Regions from separate parts of the Paenibacillus sp. TAB_01 genome, predicted to be linked through region 2. Evidence: a T-box and tRNA genes for the amino acid it is inferred to sense, from the RefSeq annotation. Region 2 holds a T-box; the other holds one or more tRNA genes.
The links. The T-box of region 2 lies ahead of tyrS (tyrosine--tRNA ligase). A T-box ahead of a tRNA ligase gene usually reads a tRNA of that ligase, here a tRNA-Tyr.
Positions count from the first base shown of each region.

Region 1: it has a tRNA-Tyr gene. The T-box ahead of tyrS (tyrosine--tRNA ligase) is inferred to sense a tRNA for this amino acid. The anticodon was not compared.

Region 1 covers NZ_JBIFNP010000001.1:5,846,863-5,854,229, reverse strand. The annotation lists rRNA gene ACHHV8_RS28530 (16S ribosomal RNA) at 1-233, shown strand, start outside; rRNA gene ACHHV8_RS28525 (23S ribosomal RNA) at 483-3,434, shown strand; rRNA gene rrf (5S ribosomal RNA) at 3,542-3,658, shown strand; tRNA gene ACHHV8_RS28515 (tRNA-Asn) at 3,664-3,739, shown strand; tRNA gene ACHHV8_RS28510 (tRNA-Glu) at 3,746-3,820, shown strand; tRNA gene ACHHV8_RS28505 (tRNA-Val) at 3,861-3,936, shown strand; tRNA gene ACHHV8_RS28500 (tRNA-Asp) at 3,946-4,022, shown strand; tRNA gene ACHHV8_RS28495 (tRNA-Phe) at 4,043-4,118, shown strand; tRNA gene ACHHV8_RS28490 (tRNA-Thr) at 4,142-4,217, shown strand; tRNA gene ACHHV8_RS28485 (tRNA-Tyr) at 4,227-4,311, shown strand; tRNA gene ACHHV8_RS28480 (tRNA-Lys) at 4,320-4,392, shown strand; tRNA gene ACHHV8_RS28475 (tRNA-Leu) at 4,401-4,487, shown strand; tRNA gene ACHHV8_RS28470 (tRNA-Gly) at 4,492-4,566, shown strand; tRNA gene ACHHV8_RS28465 (tRNA-Cys) at 4,578-4,651, shown strand; tRNA gene ACHHV8_RS28460 (tRNA-Arg) at 4,659-4,735, shown strand; tRNA gene ACHHV8_RS28455 (tRNA-Leu) at 4,785-4,867, shown strand; tRNA gene ACHHV8_RS28450 (tRNA-Pro) at 4,876-4,949, shown strand; gene ACHHV8_RS28445 (spore coat associated protein CotJA) at 5,271-5,519, shown strand; gene ACHHV8_RS28440 (spore coat protein CotJB) at 5,519-5,779, shown strand; gene ACHHV8_RS28435 (manganese catalase family protein) at 5,829-6,398, shown strand; gene isdG (heme oxygenase) at 6,472-6,792, opposite strand; gene ACHHV8_RS28425 (ABC transporter ATP-binding protein) at 6,807-7,367, opposite strand, start outside.
Region 2 covers NZ_JBIFNP010000001.1:2,171,157-2,178,523, reverse strand. The annotation lists gene ACHHV8_RS10465 (aminopeptidase) at 1-607, opposite strand, end outside; gene ACHHV8_RS10460 (TVP38/TMEM64 family protein) at 727-1,308, opposite strand; gene rpsD (30S ribosomal protein S4) at 1,653-2,252, shown strand; gene tyrS (tyrosine--tRNA ligase) at 2,395-3,648, opposite strand; T-box leader at 3,696-3,971, opposite strand; gene ACHHV8_RS10445 (hypothetical protein) at 4,156-4,491, shown strand; gene ACHHV8_RS10440 (transglycosylase domain-containing protein) at 4,466-7,276, shown strand.

The DNA.
Region 1 (7,367 bases), 3.7 Mb from region 2:
GGCTGCAACTCGCCTGCATGAAGTCGGAATTGCTAGTAATCGCGGATCAGCATGCCGCGGTGAATACGTTCCCGGGTCTTGTACACACCGCCCGTCACACCACGAGAGTTTACAACACCCGAAGTCGGTGGGGTAACCCGCAAGGGAGCCAGCCGCCGAAGGTGGGGTAGATGATTGGGGTGAAGTCGTAACAAGGTAGCCGTATCGGAAGGTGCGGCTGGATCACCTCCTTTCTATGGAGTCCATGATGACGGTAGGTCATCGGACATAAATTCACTCACTCGTTGCTCAGTTTTGAGAGGTGCAATAGACTCTCAAACCTACTGACAACTGAAACGATGGAAACTTCGTTTACCCGTTGCAGGACAGCTTGTTCCTTGAAAACTAGATAACGAAACAAAGCATAGAATCATCCTTTAAAGATGTTGATCTTATCGATCTTCATGTTTAATCTTTAGCTGCCGTTCGATTCATCGAACACGGGTTAAGCTAATAAGAGCACACGGAGGATGCCTAGGCGCTAGGAGCCGACGAAGGACGTGGCGAACGACGAAATCGCCTCGGGGAGCCGTAAGCAGGCGTTGATCCGGGGATGTCCGAATGGGGGAACCCAGCTGAGGTAATACTCAGTTACCGCTATCTGAATACATAGGGTAGCCGGAGGCATACGAGGGGAACTGAAACATCTAAGTACCCTCAGGAGAAGAAAACAAGAGTGATTCCGTCAGTAGCGGCGAGCGAAAGCGGAACAGCCCAAACCAGAGGGCTTGCCCTCTGGGGTTGTGGGACGTCAATGTGGGTTTAGCAGAGTAGATGAAGCGGTCTGGAAAGGCCGGCCACAGAAGGTAACAGCCCTGTAATCGAAATTTTGCGAAAATCCTAGACGGATCCCGAGTACCGCGAGACACGTGAAACCTCGTGGGAAGCAGGCAGGACCATCTGCCAAGGCTAAATACTCCCTAGCGACCGATAGTGAAGCAGTACCGTGAGGGAAAGGTGAAAAGAACCGCGGGAGCGGAGTGAAATAGAACCTGAAACCGTGTGCTTACAAGAAGTCAGAGCCCGTTCATGGGTGATGGCGTGCCTTTTGTAGAATGAACCGGCGAGTTACGTTCCCGTGCAAGGTTAAGGTGAAGAGCCGGAGCCGCAGCGAAAGCGAGTCTGAATAGGGCGTATCGATATTTTCTTACGAAAAATCGCAGTACGTGGACGTAGACCCGAAACCGTGTGATCTACCCCTGCCCAGGGTGAAGGTGCGGTAACACGCACTGGAGGCCCGAACCCACGAATGTTGAAAAATTCGGGGATGAGGTGGGGGTAGCGGAGAAATTCCAATCGAACTCGGAGATAGCTGGTTCTCCCCGAAATAGCTTTAGGGCTAGCCTCGGGAGATGAGTAGTGGAGGTAAAGCACTGATTGGGTGCGGGGCCCGCCAAGGGTTACCAAGTCCAGTCAAACTCTGAATGCCACATACTTTATCCCGGGAGTCAGACAGTGAGTGCTAAGATCCATTGTCAAGAGGGAAACAGCCCAGATCATCAGCTAAGGTCCCCAAGTGTGTGTTAAGTGGGAAAGGATGTGGAGTTGCAAAGACAACCAGGATGTTGGCTTAGAAGCAGCCACCATTGAAAGAGTGCGTAATAGCTCACTGGTCGAGTGACTCTGCGCCGAAAATGTAACGGGGCTAAACACACCACCGAAGCTATGGCTCGTGCAAACAAGATTTGCACTTGGGTAGGGGAGCGTTGTATGTAGGTAGAAGGTGTACCGTAAGGAGCGCTGGACAGCATACAAGTGAGAATGCCGGTATGAGTAACGAAAAGATCAGTGAGAATCTGATCCGCCGAAAGCCTAAGGGTTCCTGAGGAAGGCTCGTCCGCTCAGGGTAAGTCGGGACCTAAGGCGAGGCCGAAAGGCGTAGTCGAAGGACAACAGGTTGAAATTCCTGTACCACCGTGAACCGTTATGAGCAATGGGGTGACGCAGAAGGATAGTGACGCGGACTGATGGATGTCCGTCCAAGCAGAGAGGCTGGTGTGCAGGCAAATCCGCACATCCTTAAGGCTGGTCTGTGATGGGGAGCGAAAATTACAGTAGCGAAGGTCATGAGTTCAGGCTGCCAAGAAAAGCCTCTAGCCAGGGAGAAGGTGCCCGTACCGCAAACCGACACAGGTAGGCGAGCAGAGCATGCTAAGGCGCGCGGAAGAACTCTCGTTAAGGAACTCGGCAAAATGACCCCGTAACTTCGGGAGAAGGGGTGCCTCGGTAGGGTGAATAGCCCGAGGGGGCCGCAGTGAAAAGGCCCAAGCGACTGTTTAGCAAAAACACAGGTCTGTGCGAAGCCGCAAGGCGAAGTATACGGGCTGACGCCTGCCCGGTGCTGGAAGGTTAAGGGGAGTGGTTAGGGGTTTACCCCGAAGCTATGAACCGAAGCCCCAGTAAACGGCGGCCGTAACTATAACGGTCCTAAGGTAGCGAAATTCCTTGTCAGGTAAATTCTGACCCGCACGAATGGCGTAACGACTTGGGCGCTGTCTCAACGAGAGATCCGGTGAAATTTTAATACCTGTGAAGATGCAGGTTACCCGCGACAAGACGGAAAGACCCCATGGAGCTTTACTGCAGCTTGATATTGGACTTTGGTACGATCTGTACAGGATAGGTGGGAGCCTGAGAAGCCTGAGCGCCAGCTTGGGTGGAGGCGACGTTGGGATACCACCCTGATCGTATCGGAGTTCTAACCTGGTACCGTAAGCCGGTATGGGGACAGTGTCAGGTGGGCAGTTTGACTGGGGCGGTCGCCTCCTAAAAAGTAACGGAGGCGCCCCAAGGTTCCCTCAGAATGGTTGGAAATCATTCGAAGAGTGCAAAGGCATAAGGGAGCTTGACTGCGAGACAAACAGGTCGAGCAGGGACGAAAGTCGGGCTTAGTGATCCGGTGGTACCGCATGGAAGGGCCATCGCTCAACGGATAAAAGCTACCCTGGGGATAACAGGCTTATCTCCCCCAAGAGTCCACATCGACGGGGAGGTTTGGCACCTCGATGTCGGCTCATCGCATCCTGGGGCTGAAGTAGGTCCCAAGGGTTGGGCTGTTCGCCCATTAAAGCGGTACGCGAGCTGGGTTCAGAACGTCGTGAGACAGTTCGGTCCCTATCTGTCGTGGGCGCAGGAAATTTGAGAGGAGCTGTCCTTAGTACGAGAGGACCGGGATGGACGTACCGCTGGTGTACCAGTTGTTCCGCCAGGAGCACGGCTGGATAGCTACGTACGGACGGGATAAGCGCTGAAAGCATCTAAGCGTGAAGCCCCCCTCAAGATGAGATTTCCCAGTAAAGTAAGACCCCTTGAAGACGACGAGGTAGATAGGTTCGGGGTGGAAGTGCCGTAAGGTATGGAGCTGACGAATACTAATCGGTCGAGGGCTTATCCAAGAGAAAGCAAAGAAGAAGGATGTATGCTTGTTTCGTATCTAGTTTTCAAGGTGCAAGTCGCCTTGAATTAAAGTATTCATGTTTCCTGGCAGAAACATGACACATCGTTTGGTGATGATGGCGGAGGGGAACCACGCGTTCCCATCTCGAACACGACCGTTAAGCCCTCCAGCGCCGATGGTACTTGAACCGAAGGGTTCCGGGAGAGTAGGACGTCGCCAAGCAATTTTCCCTGATAGCTCAGTTGGTAGAGCACTCGACTGTTAATCGAGTTGTCACAGGTTCGAGTCCTGTTCGGGGAGCCATATCATGGCCCGTTGGTCAAGGGGTTAAGACACCTCCCTTTCACGGAGGTAACAGGGGTTCGAATCCCCTACGGGTCACCATGAATTATTAATAGCACAATGATTCAACCTATAATCCCATGGAGGCTTAGCTCAGCTGGGAGAGCATCTGCCTTACAAGCAGAGGGTCGGCGGTTCGATCCCGTCAGCCTCCACCATAATGCTGTGGAGCCGTGGTGTAGAGGCCTAACATGCCTGCCTGTCACGCAGGAGACCGCGGGTTCGAATCCCGTCGGCTCCGCCATTATTGAATTGAATATGTAAGGCTCGGTAGCTCAGTCGGTAGAGCAGAGGACTGAAAATCCTCGTGTCGGCGGTTCGATTCCGTCCCGAGCCACCATGATTGTTTTGATAACTTAATATGCCGTTGTAGCTCAATTGGTAGAGCAACTGACTTGTAATCAGTAGGTTGGGGGTTCAAGTCCTCTCGACGGCACCAGTATTATCCGGAGGCTTAGTGAAGTGGCTAAACACGGCAGACTGTAAATCTGCTCTCATCGAGTTCGGTGGTTCGAATCCATCAGCCTCCACCATTTTGTAAGAGCCATTAGCTCAGTTGGTAGAGCACCTGACTTTTAATCAGGGTGTCGTAGGTTCGAGTCCTACATGGCTCATTGGTTTTGCGGTCGTGGCGGAATTGGCAGACGCGCTAGATTCAGGTTCTAGTGGTGTAACAGCCGTGGAGGTTCGAGTCCTCTCGACCGCACCAATTTGCGGAAGTGGCTCAGCGGTAGAGCATCGCCTTGCCAAGGCGAGGGTCGCGGGTTCGATTCCCGTCTTCCGCTCCATTTTATAATTTGGCGCCATAGCCAAGTGGTAAGGCAGAGCTCTGCAAAAGCTTTACCCCCAGTTCGAATCTGGGTGGTGCCTCCATCTACATGTTCCCTTAGCTCAGCTGGATAGAGCGTTTGACTACGAATCAAAAGGCCGGGAGTTCGAATCTCTCAGGGAACGCCATTCTTTAATCATATTCCAGTTAGTTTGGGATATCGAAAGCATCAAGCAAGCCGGTATGGCGGAATTGGCAGACGCGCGCGACTCAAAATCGTGAGGGAAACCGTGGGGGTTCAAGTCCCTCTACCGGCACCATATTACTTCGGGACGTAGCTCAGCTTGGTAGAGCACCTGGTTTGGGACCAGGGGGTCGCATGTTCAAATCGTGTCGTCCCGATAACAGCTTGAAATGAAAGACCGTGAATATTCGCGGTCTTTTTTGTCGTTTACAGACCAAAAGTTTCGATCAAGATTTCAGCAATAATTAGAGCGGATGAGGTTCCTCTTATTTCTCACTATAGATATACCCTCGGTTAACTTGCTATAGTTATCCCTTCGGTTAGTGCGCAGGCGTTGCGTAGAGCTATCCGGATTTTTTATAGTTTGCGCTATCTCTTATCTCTAGCAAAGGCTTGGTTTCCTTCCTTGGCGTAACGGATGGTTCATCCTCAGGCGAATCGTTTAAATATCTGTAACCCGTTTGAAGGAGGTACATGCAATGACGACCAAAAGCACAACTTTCCGAAAAAAGTACAAGCCGGTTGCCGGCAAGAATGATCCTTGTCCCCCGCTGAAGGAAAAAAGCTACGAGACTCCGCCGCACCTGTACCTTGGTTTTCAGCCGCCGGGTCTGGAGCAGTTTGAACCAAAGGAAGCTTTGGCAAAAGGAACCTTGTGGCCTGCGTTGTTCGGACCTTATGAAACGCCGAAGCCTGTGTTCGACCGCAATGGGAAGGAGGAAGCGTAATGGCTCAAATGTCTGCAAAGAAAATGAAGCTGTTGGAAGATCTTCAAGCCGTTGATTTTGTATTGGCGGAGCTTACGCTTTATCTGGACACGCATCCGGATGATGCTGAAGCACTTCAACAATATCAGGAAACCGCTGAGAAACGACAAGAAATAAAAAGCGCCGTGGAAACGCAATTCGGAGCCTTGTGCCGCAACACGCCGCTTCCGGAACAGAACACTCCTGGCTGGGACGAGGGTCCATGGCCATGGCAGCTATAGTACAGCAAGAAATGTAGGGATTTAACCAAAAGAAGAGGAGGCTCTCTAAATGTGGGTATATGAAAAAAAACTGATGTATCCCGTCAAGGTAAGCGAATGCAATCCGAGGCTGGCCAAATATTTGATTGAACAGTATGGCGGGGCAGACGGTGAATTGGCAGCCGCTTTGCGCTATATGAATCAGCGCTACTCGATTCCGGACAAAGTCATTGGACTGTTGACCGATATTGCTACCGAGGAGTTCGCTCACTTGGAGATGATCGCCGCTATGGTGTACAAGCTGACCAAGGACGCAACTCCGGAGCAAATTCGTGCGGCCGGTCTTGAGGATCATTATGTAAACCACGGGATATCGCTGTTTTATTCGAATGCCGCCGGCGTTCCTTTTCAAGCCTCCTATATTGCAAGTAAAGGAGATCCAATCGCCGATCTATATGAAGATATTGCAGCGGAAGAGAAGGCGAGAGCTACCTATCAATATATTATCGATCTCAGTGATGATCCGGATATTAACGATAGCCTCAAGTTTCTGCGGGAGCGTGAAATTGTGCATGCCCAACGGTTTCGCGAAGCAGTAGAAATACTGAAGGAAGACCGTAGCGCTCAGAAAATCTTTTAATCCAAAGCAAAAGCCCCATCTCTGAGAGCACAACTGGGTACTCTCGAAGATGGGGACAATTCGTTTAATAAGCTCAGGAGTTTGCAGCGATAGGCTGGCGAACAATTTTCACGTCATAGAAAGAAATTTTATTAGATAAGATGTAGTCCGGTATTTGACGGTGTGCATGGGACTCTTTGAACGCATCGCTGCGAGTCCAAGCATGAAAATCTTCCTTCTTACTCCATTTCGTGCTTACTGTTACCTCGTCATATTCTGGAGTGTTCTCAGTCAGCATGACCTCCAACCCCAAAAATCCTTCCATATATTCGACTTTTCCTACTTTATCGAAACGTTCAATCAGTTTGTGGGCACTGCCCTTTGTTATTTGCGAAGTGTTGGTTACGATAACCATGTGGAATTCCTCCTTTAATATGGTAAAGTTTTCATGGGAATAATGATAGGATATTCATCCTCAAAGCTTACTCTTGCATTAATTTGATACACTTGCTTTAAAAAATCGGCATGGATCACATGCCTTGGCTCCCCCGATGTGACAAGCTTTCCATTCTTCATGGCCAGCAGATAATGGCAGTAATGGGCCGCCTGCTGAAGATCATGGAGAACCATAACAATGGTCATGCGGTACTCGAGATTAATCTTCTGCAGCATTTCCATCACGTCGAGCTGATGAGCGATATCGAGAAAAGTAGTGGGCTCATCGAGCAGAATAATGCCGGTTTTCTGTGCTAAAGCCATTGCGATTCGTGCTTTTTGCTGCTCACCTCCCGATAAAGTATGAAACATCCGATGCTCGAGACGCTTCGTTCCTGTCGCTTGCATGGCCCACTCAACAGCTTCCTCATCCTCTTCATTCATGCGAACAAACATTCGCTTATGAGGGGAGCGCCCGAACGTAATCAGCTCGCGTACGGTCAAATCGGGAAGCGCGCTTTTGGACTGGGTCAGCATGGATACGGTTCGGGCGAA
Region 2 (7,367 bases):
CGATATTCTTAATGGAGAACGACATATCCGTGCCCGGCGACACGATGCGGACCTTGTCCGTCCGGTCCATCAGCGCTTGCAGCGGGTCCATGGCATCGGACATTTTGGCGTAATCCAGATTGCATACGTTAAAGTAAAAGTCCTCGAATTTCCCCGTGCTCATATTAGCCAGCTGCGCCATCGAAGCGTTCGGATAACGCATAACGACCCAGCGCGTCTTCTTCACCCTCTGCTCCAGGTGAACCGGCTTGCTGTAGTACGTTTGATACAGCTTCATCTGCTCCTCCGGCACATCGGACATTTCGCTGACGTTCTCGCCGGCCCGGATGCCGACGTAACAGTTCATGTCCTTCATCCGCTTCAAGTCCATTTCGGCCCAATGCTCCACCTGCTCCTTCGTTATCGACTGAAGCATCGCGCTTTGCACTCCGGGATCGGTCAATTCTACATACGGATGGCCCCCGCGGGCGTGTACCTCCTCCACAATCGCTTTAAGCAGCTCCCGTTCCGAGCCGATCATTTCGACCAGCACCTTTTCCCCGGGCTGCACATCTAAAGAATAAGTTACAATGGTATGTGCCAATGTCTGTATACGCGGGTCTCTCATCGAATGAACAGCTCCTTTTCAGCTAAAATTATGTTTCATACATTTTGCGTACCGCCGCTTTTCTTGACTTCCAGCGCCACCGGATGCCGCCCTTACCTCTATTACCCGCCGCCGATCCGTCAGCTCCCGCTTCCGAACCATTTGCGCTTGTAGCGGTTGCCGATGAGCACCAGGGCGATGAATATCACCAAAAGCAGCAGCAGTCTTCCTTTATTATGATGGAAATAAAGCAGGTCATGCCCGATCAGCGATTCCAAAAAAATCATCGGGAGCTTCCCCACCACAGTTCCAAGAATAAAATCTCTTCCCCTCACCTTCGTCACGGCAGCACCCAAATTGATCGCAAAAGAAGGCAGCACCGGAATGACCCTGGCGATGGCTATGTACAAAAAGCCGTTGCGCTGGAGCCTCTCGTTAAACGCGCTGAGCTGCGGATATTTCTCCAGCCTCTTCTCGACCCAGTTTCTTCCGTAATTGCGTGCGAACCAGAAGGCGGTCGACGCCCCCAGAACGGACATCACATAATTGACGATAAACCCAAGCCATAAACCGAACAGCAGCACATTCGCGCCTGCAACGACGACGAACGGCACGAACGGAAAGACCGTCTGGACGTAAGCCAGAAGCGCTCCGGCCAGGTGGCCCATCCACCCCCACGAATCCAAAATATCGGATAAGTGGTGGACATTCCATTTACCCACAAAACTCTCCTCCTCTACACCCTTTATTGTACCATTTTCACCGCCTCTTTCACAAAACGTGTTTCCCGGCAAAAAGATAGCATAAAATCGCCCCCTGCACTTGACATAGGCAGGTCGAGTCTTATAGAATTAGAAGTCGAGAATAAGCTCAATTCTTCTTGAATTTGTGCTTATGGTGGAAGCCTGTGTCACCCTCATAGATTTTGTTGCTGACAGGACAGCGGCTGAACTTTCCTGGCAGATGTCGAAGGGACAACCCATGACTTTGAAACAAAATCGAGCACACGCTTCACCCGAGGAATCAAACACATCCACCATTATATTTCAAAGGAGCACAACATTACATGTCACGTTACACAGGTCCTAAATTTAAACTCAGCCGTCGTCTGGGCATCTCCCTGAGCGGCACTGGCAAAGAATTGAAGCGTCCATTCCCTCCAGGACAACACGGTCCGGGACAACGCAGAAAAATGAGCGGCTACGGCATTCAGCTGCAAGAAAAACAAAAGCTTCGTCACATGTACGGAGTTAACGAAAAACAATTCCGCAACCTGTTCGATAAAGCTTCCAAGCTGCAAGGTATCGCGGGTGAAAACTTCATGATTCTGCTTGAAAGCCGTTTGGACAACCTGGTTTACCGTCTTGGTCTTGCCAACTCCCGTGCAGGCGCACGTCAATTGGTTTCCCACGGACACGTAACCGTTAACGGTAAAAAAGTAAACATCGCTTCTTACCAAGTAAGCACTGGCGATGTGATCGGTCTTCGTGAAAGAAGCCGCGGTTTGTCTTCCATTAAAGAAGCTTTGGCTAACCGTAACTACCTGCCGGCTTACCTGGAATTCAACGACGCTTCCGTCGAAGGTAAATACACTCGTCTTCCTGAGCGCTCTGAGCTGCCTCAAGAAATCGACGAGAAACAAATCGTCGAGTTCTACAGCCGTTAATCTGTAGTCTCCCACAAAGCTGTCCTTCCTTTACGGGAAGGCGGCTTTTTTGTTGCGCTAAAAAAACAGCAGCCCCTGCCTGCTCCTTGCCGGAGCGTTCAGGGACTGCTTGTTCTTTCTCGAAACGGCGCCGCCGCAGAGGCTAAACGAACTTAGCCAGGTAGTAATTCCGCTTGCCGCGGCGGATAACGATGTACTTGCCTTCCAGCAGGTCGCTCTGCTGAAGCGATTTATCGAGCTCGGTCACCTTCGTGCCGTTCAGCGACACCGCGCCGCTCTCGATATCCTGCTTGGCCTGACGCTTCGACGGAGCCGCCTTCACGGCCAGCAGCAGATCGATCAGGCTGATTTCGCCGGACACTTCTGTGGACGGCACGTCCTGGAACGCATCCTCGATTTCTTTGCCGGTTAAGATACTGACGTTGCCGCTGAACAACACCTCAGAAATTTTGATCGCACTCTCGGCCGCTTCCTGGCCATGTACGAGCTCGGTCACTTCTTTCGCCAGAACACGCTGAGCTTCGCGCTTCTCCGGACTCTCGTTAACTTGGGCTTCCAGGCGCGAAATTTCATCACGGGACAAGAAGGTGAAATATTTCAGGAATTTCACCACATCGTTGTCGTGGGTATTGATCCAGAACTGGTAGAACTGGTACGGAGACGTCTTGTCCGGATCGAGCCATACCGCGCCACCGGCGGTTTTGCCGAATTTGGAGCCGTCGCTCTTGGTCACAAGCGGCATCGTTAACCCGAACGCCTTGTTGCCGGTCGATTTGCCGATCAGCTCGAGTCCGGCGGTAATGTTCCCCCATTGGTCGCTTCCGCCCACTTGAAGGCTGCAATTAATATCCGTGTTCATCCGGTAAAAATCATACGCCTGCAAAATCATGTAGCTGAACTCGGTGAACGAGATGCCGTTGCTCAGACGCGAATCAACGCTGTCCTTGGCGAGCATGTAATTTACCGAGAAATTTTTACCGATATCCCGGAGGAAGGTAATCACGTTCAAATCACCCAGCCAGTTGTAGTTGTTGGCCATACGCGCCGGATTGACGCCGGACTCGAAATCAAGAAAGCGGGACAGCTGGCCTTTCAGCTTCTCCGTCCATTCCTCCACGACATCCTGTGTGTTCAAGGAACGCTCGGTGGAGCGCCCGCTCGGATCCCCGATCAGCCCCGTGCCCCCGCCTACCAGAGCAATTGGCAGATGACCCGCCATTTGGAATCGTTTGAGGCACAGAACGGGCAGCAGGTGCCCGATATGAAGGCTGTCCGCGGTCGGATCGAAGCCTGCATACAATACGACAGGCTCCTCGCTCAATTTTTTGGCAAGGCCTTCTTCGTCCGTCAATTGCTGAATTAATCCTCTGTACTGCAGTTCCTCTAAAATGTTCATTTCTTCTACTTCCTCTCTGTAAAAATACAAAAAAGCCTTCTCATCCACAAAGGGACGAGAAGGCTGTTGCTCGCGGTACCACCCTAATTAAAGCGCCTTAACCGAATCGTATCCTTAAAGGGAACCTTTAGGATTCGGGATAGGAGCTTTCACTTGAAACCGATAACGGGACAAACCCGGCTGGAAGCTACTGGCGCGCGTGCGCGTTCCCTTCCCCTGCTCAGGACGGTAATTCGAATAAAAGGTCAAGTACCGGTTCTCACCTGCCACCGGCTCTCTGCAAGCTTGGTTCCCTATTCTACTGCGTCCTGGAATGCTGAGTGAGCCTCCCGGGACAGTCCTTCAATGCATTTGTCATATGCGATTACAAAATATATAACACAACTTCGTTCTCATTGTCAAACCCAAATGTCATGGATTCTTAAGGAACGAAAGTGTCCACCCCTAATGGCTTTATGCTATAATGTTCACGTATGTTTTCCAAAATCGGGAGGAATTTTTATCGGTATGGAGATGGAGACAAAGAAACGCGATGTAAAAAAAGTGTTGTGGAGCATAGGTAAATATACGCTGATCACTCTGAAATGGATGCTCATCGTCGGTATCATTGCCGGCTGTATAGGGGCTGGAGCGGCTTACGGCTATGTCTCCGCCTTGGTAAAGGACGATCCTGTCCGGAGCAAAGAAACGATGACCACTCAGATTCAAGAGAATGCGCTTACCGGTTTTGTTTATTTCAACGACGATACCGTGATCGGCCAGCTCCGCTCCGAGGACGAACCGAAGGCTGGTCGAGCTGAAGGATATTCCCCAGCAGGTGCTCGATGCGGTATTTTCCATTGAGGACACCGACTTCTACGAGCACAACGGAATCGATTTCAAGGGCTTGGCCCGGGCCGTAGTCCAGAAGCTGTTGAAGCAGGACGTGCAAACCGGAGGCAGCACGATTACGCAGCAGCTCGCCCGCCGCGTGTTCCTAACCCTCGACCGTGAGGACAGCCGGAAGGCGAAAGAAATCTTTCTAGCGCTGCGTATGGAGCGGTTGATGTCCAAGGACGAAATTTTGCTAGCTTATTTGAACAAAATTCCTTACGGAAACGGATCGACCGGCTATAATCTGTACGGAATCAAGGCGGCGGCTAAAGGCATTTTCGACATCAGCGACCTGAGTCAGCTGAATATCGCACAGGCGGCTTATCTCGCAGGCCTTCCGCAGCAGCCGAGCAATTATTCTACTTTTACCAGTAAAGGGCAGTTCGACGGAGCAGCCTTCAAGCGTGCCGTCACCCGCCAGCAGCTTGTCCTGCGGCGGATGCTCGAAGAGAACAAAATCGATCAGCAGCAGTATCAGGACGCCCTAAGCTTCGATCTGAGAGGCTCGCTCGCCCAGCCGGCGAAGAAAGCTTATTCCACCTACCCTTATTTGATGATCGAGGTGGAAAAGGAAGCGGCTAAAGCGCTGCTCTCCGTTCAGCAGCCTGAGCTGGATCCGCAGGCCGATCCGGACGCTTACAATGAAGCTTTGAAAAATGTGCAGGCGCAAATGAGCCGCAGCGGCTATCATATTTATACGACGATCGATAAAGACATTTACGATGCCATGCACAAAATTGCAGAGGATCCGAAAAACTTTACCCCCGACGACAAAACCAAGGGTGTAGAGCAGATCGGCGCCGCTATGATCGAGAGCAAGACAGGAGCGCTGCTCGGCATGATTGAGGGACGCGACTTCTTCACGGAGCAGTTGAATCACGCGACCCAGGCTTACCGCCAGCCCGGCTCAACGATGAAGCCGATTGCGGCGTTTGTTCCAGCCTTGGAAAAGGGCGCCATTCAGCCCGCTTCCATCATTGACGACGTTCCGATCATTTTGAAGGACGGCTCCAAAGGCTACCATATCCCGCAAAACTGGGACAACCGGTATCACGGATTAATGACGGCCCGGCAGGCGCTGAACAATTCGTACAATATTCCGGCTATCAAGCTGTTCCTGAACGATGTGGGCATCAGCGAGGCATGGGATCTCGCCAAGAAGATGGGCATTACAAGTATCGCCCAGGAAGATTATACCGCTCAAACCGGCGTTATAGGCGGACTGCGCAACGGCGTATCGGTCAAAGAGCTTACCGGAGCCTACTCTACCATCGGAAATAAAGGCGTACATAACGATGTGTTCATGATCCGTAAAATTACGGATTCCAATGATAAAGTCGTTTATGAGCACGAATTGAAGCCGACGACGCTGTTCTCGGAAGAAACGGCTTATCTGATGACGGATATGATGCGTACCGTCGTGACAGCCGGTACGGCGAGCGACTTGATGAGCAAGTTCAAGCATTACGGCCAAATTCCGATCGTGGGCAAAACAGGCTCGACGCAAGATGACGCGGATGCCTGGTATATGGGATATACTCCCGACATTACCCTTGGGGTATGGGCCGGCTATGACTCGCCTGTGTATAAGCTCAGCAAAACATCCGGCGGAACGAGCCGCGCCAAAAACATTTGGGCGCTGGCCATGGACGCCGCCATTGACAAGAAGCCGGATTATTTTCCGACCAAAGAATTTACTCGGCCGGACAATATTGTTAAAATGACGGTTTCCGGTCTTTCAGGCAAGCTCCCGAGCGAAGCCATCACCAAAGAAGGCAAGCTCGTGACGGATCTGTTCAATAAAAAATATATTCCGACCGAGGAAGACGATGTGCTGACCAAGCTTCCTATCGTGCCGTACAACGGGATCAATTATATTGCCCAATCGACGACGCCGGCGGATTTCGTGACAGAGAAAACCGTCATTAAGCGTGAAAAATCGATTGCGCAAATCATGAAAGAAATTCAGGATGTGCTTCAGAAGGTTCCGGCGGATAAGCGGATGCCTCTGAGCGAATATTTGCCAAGGGATTATGATCAGGACGCCCCTTCCGAGACGGACCCGCGCGCAGATGACGGAAAGGCTCCTACACCGCCTACAACGGTCGTAGCGACGCATGCAAGCGGCACAAGCACCATTACCTTCCAGCCGAGCGATAATGCGGACATTGTCGGTTACAGGCTGTACCGTTCCACCAACAAGGGCTCATTCCAAAGAGTGAACGGCAAGGTTGTCTATGCAGGCCAGGAATCGAAATTCAGCGATGCGGTCAGCGGCGGCGGCACGCTCGGCTATTATATCACCGCAGTGGATGTAGCCGGCAAGGAATCCGTTCCGAGCAAGGCCGGCTATACCGACGGCACCAGCGTGGATCTGCTGTTCTTGACCCCGGATGAGAACGGAACGACGGCCGTTATCCCCGGAGGCAAAGACGACGGCAGCGAGGGCGGTTCCAAGGATAAAGACAGCTCGCCGGCCAAAGAGGCCCCTGCGGCTCCTTCCGGCGTAACGGTCAAAGCCAGCGGAGCGGGTGTAGTTGTGAACTGGAAAGCCAACGACAGCAAGGATAAAGTGAAGCAATATGTGATTTACTTTAGCGAGAAAGAAAAAGGCGATTTCAAAAAACTGGGCAGCGTAACAAAGGGAACCGAGTTCCGTTATTACGCATCGGACTATGAAGGCTACTACCGCATCGTAGCCGTTAATGATGCGGGTGAATCCAAGTCCTCTGCCACGATCAAGTTTAAAAAGTAGCTTGAAGCTAAATACCCCCACAAAGTGGGGCTTACGCTTCGAAGCGGATTCAGGTACTTTGCGGGGACCCCGATTCTGATATGTAAAAGAA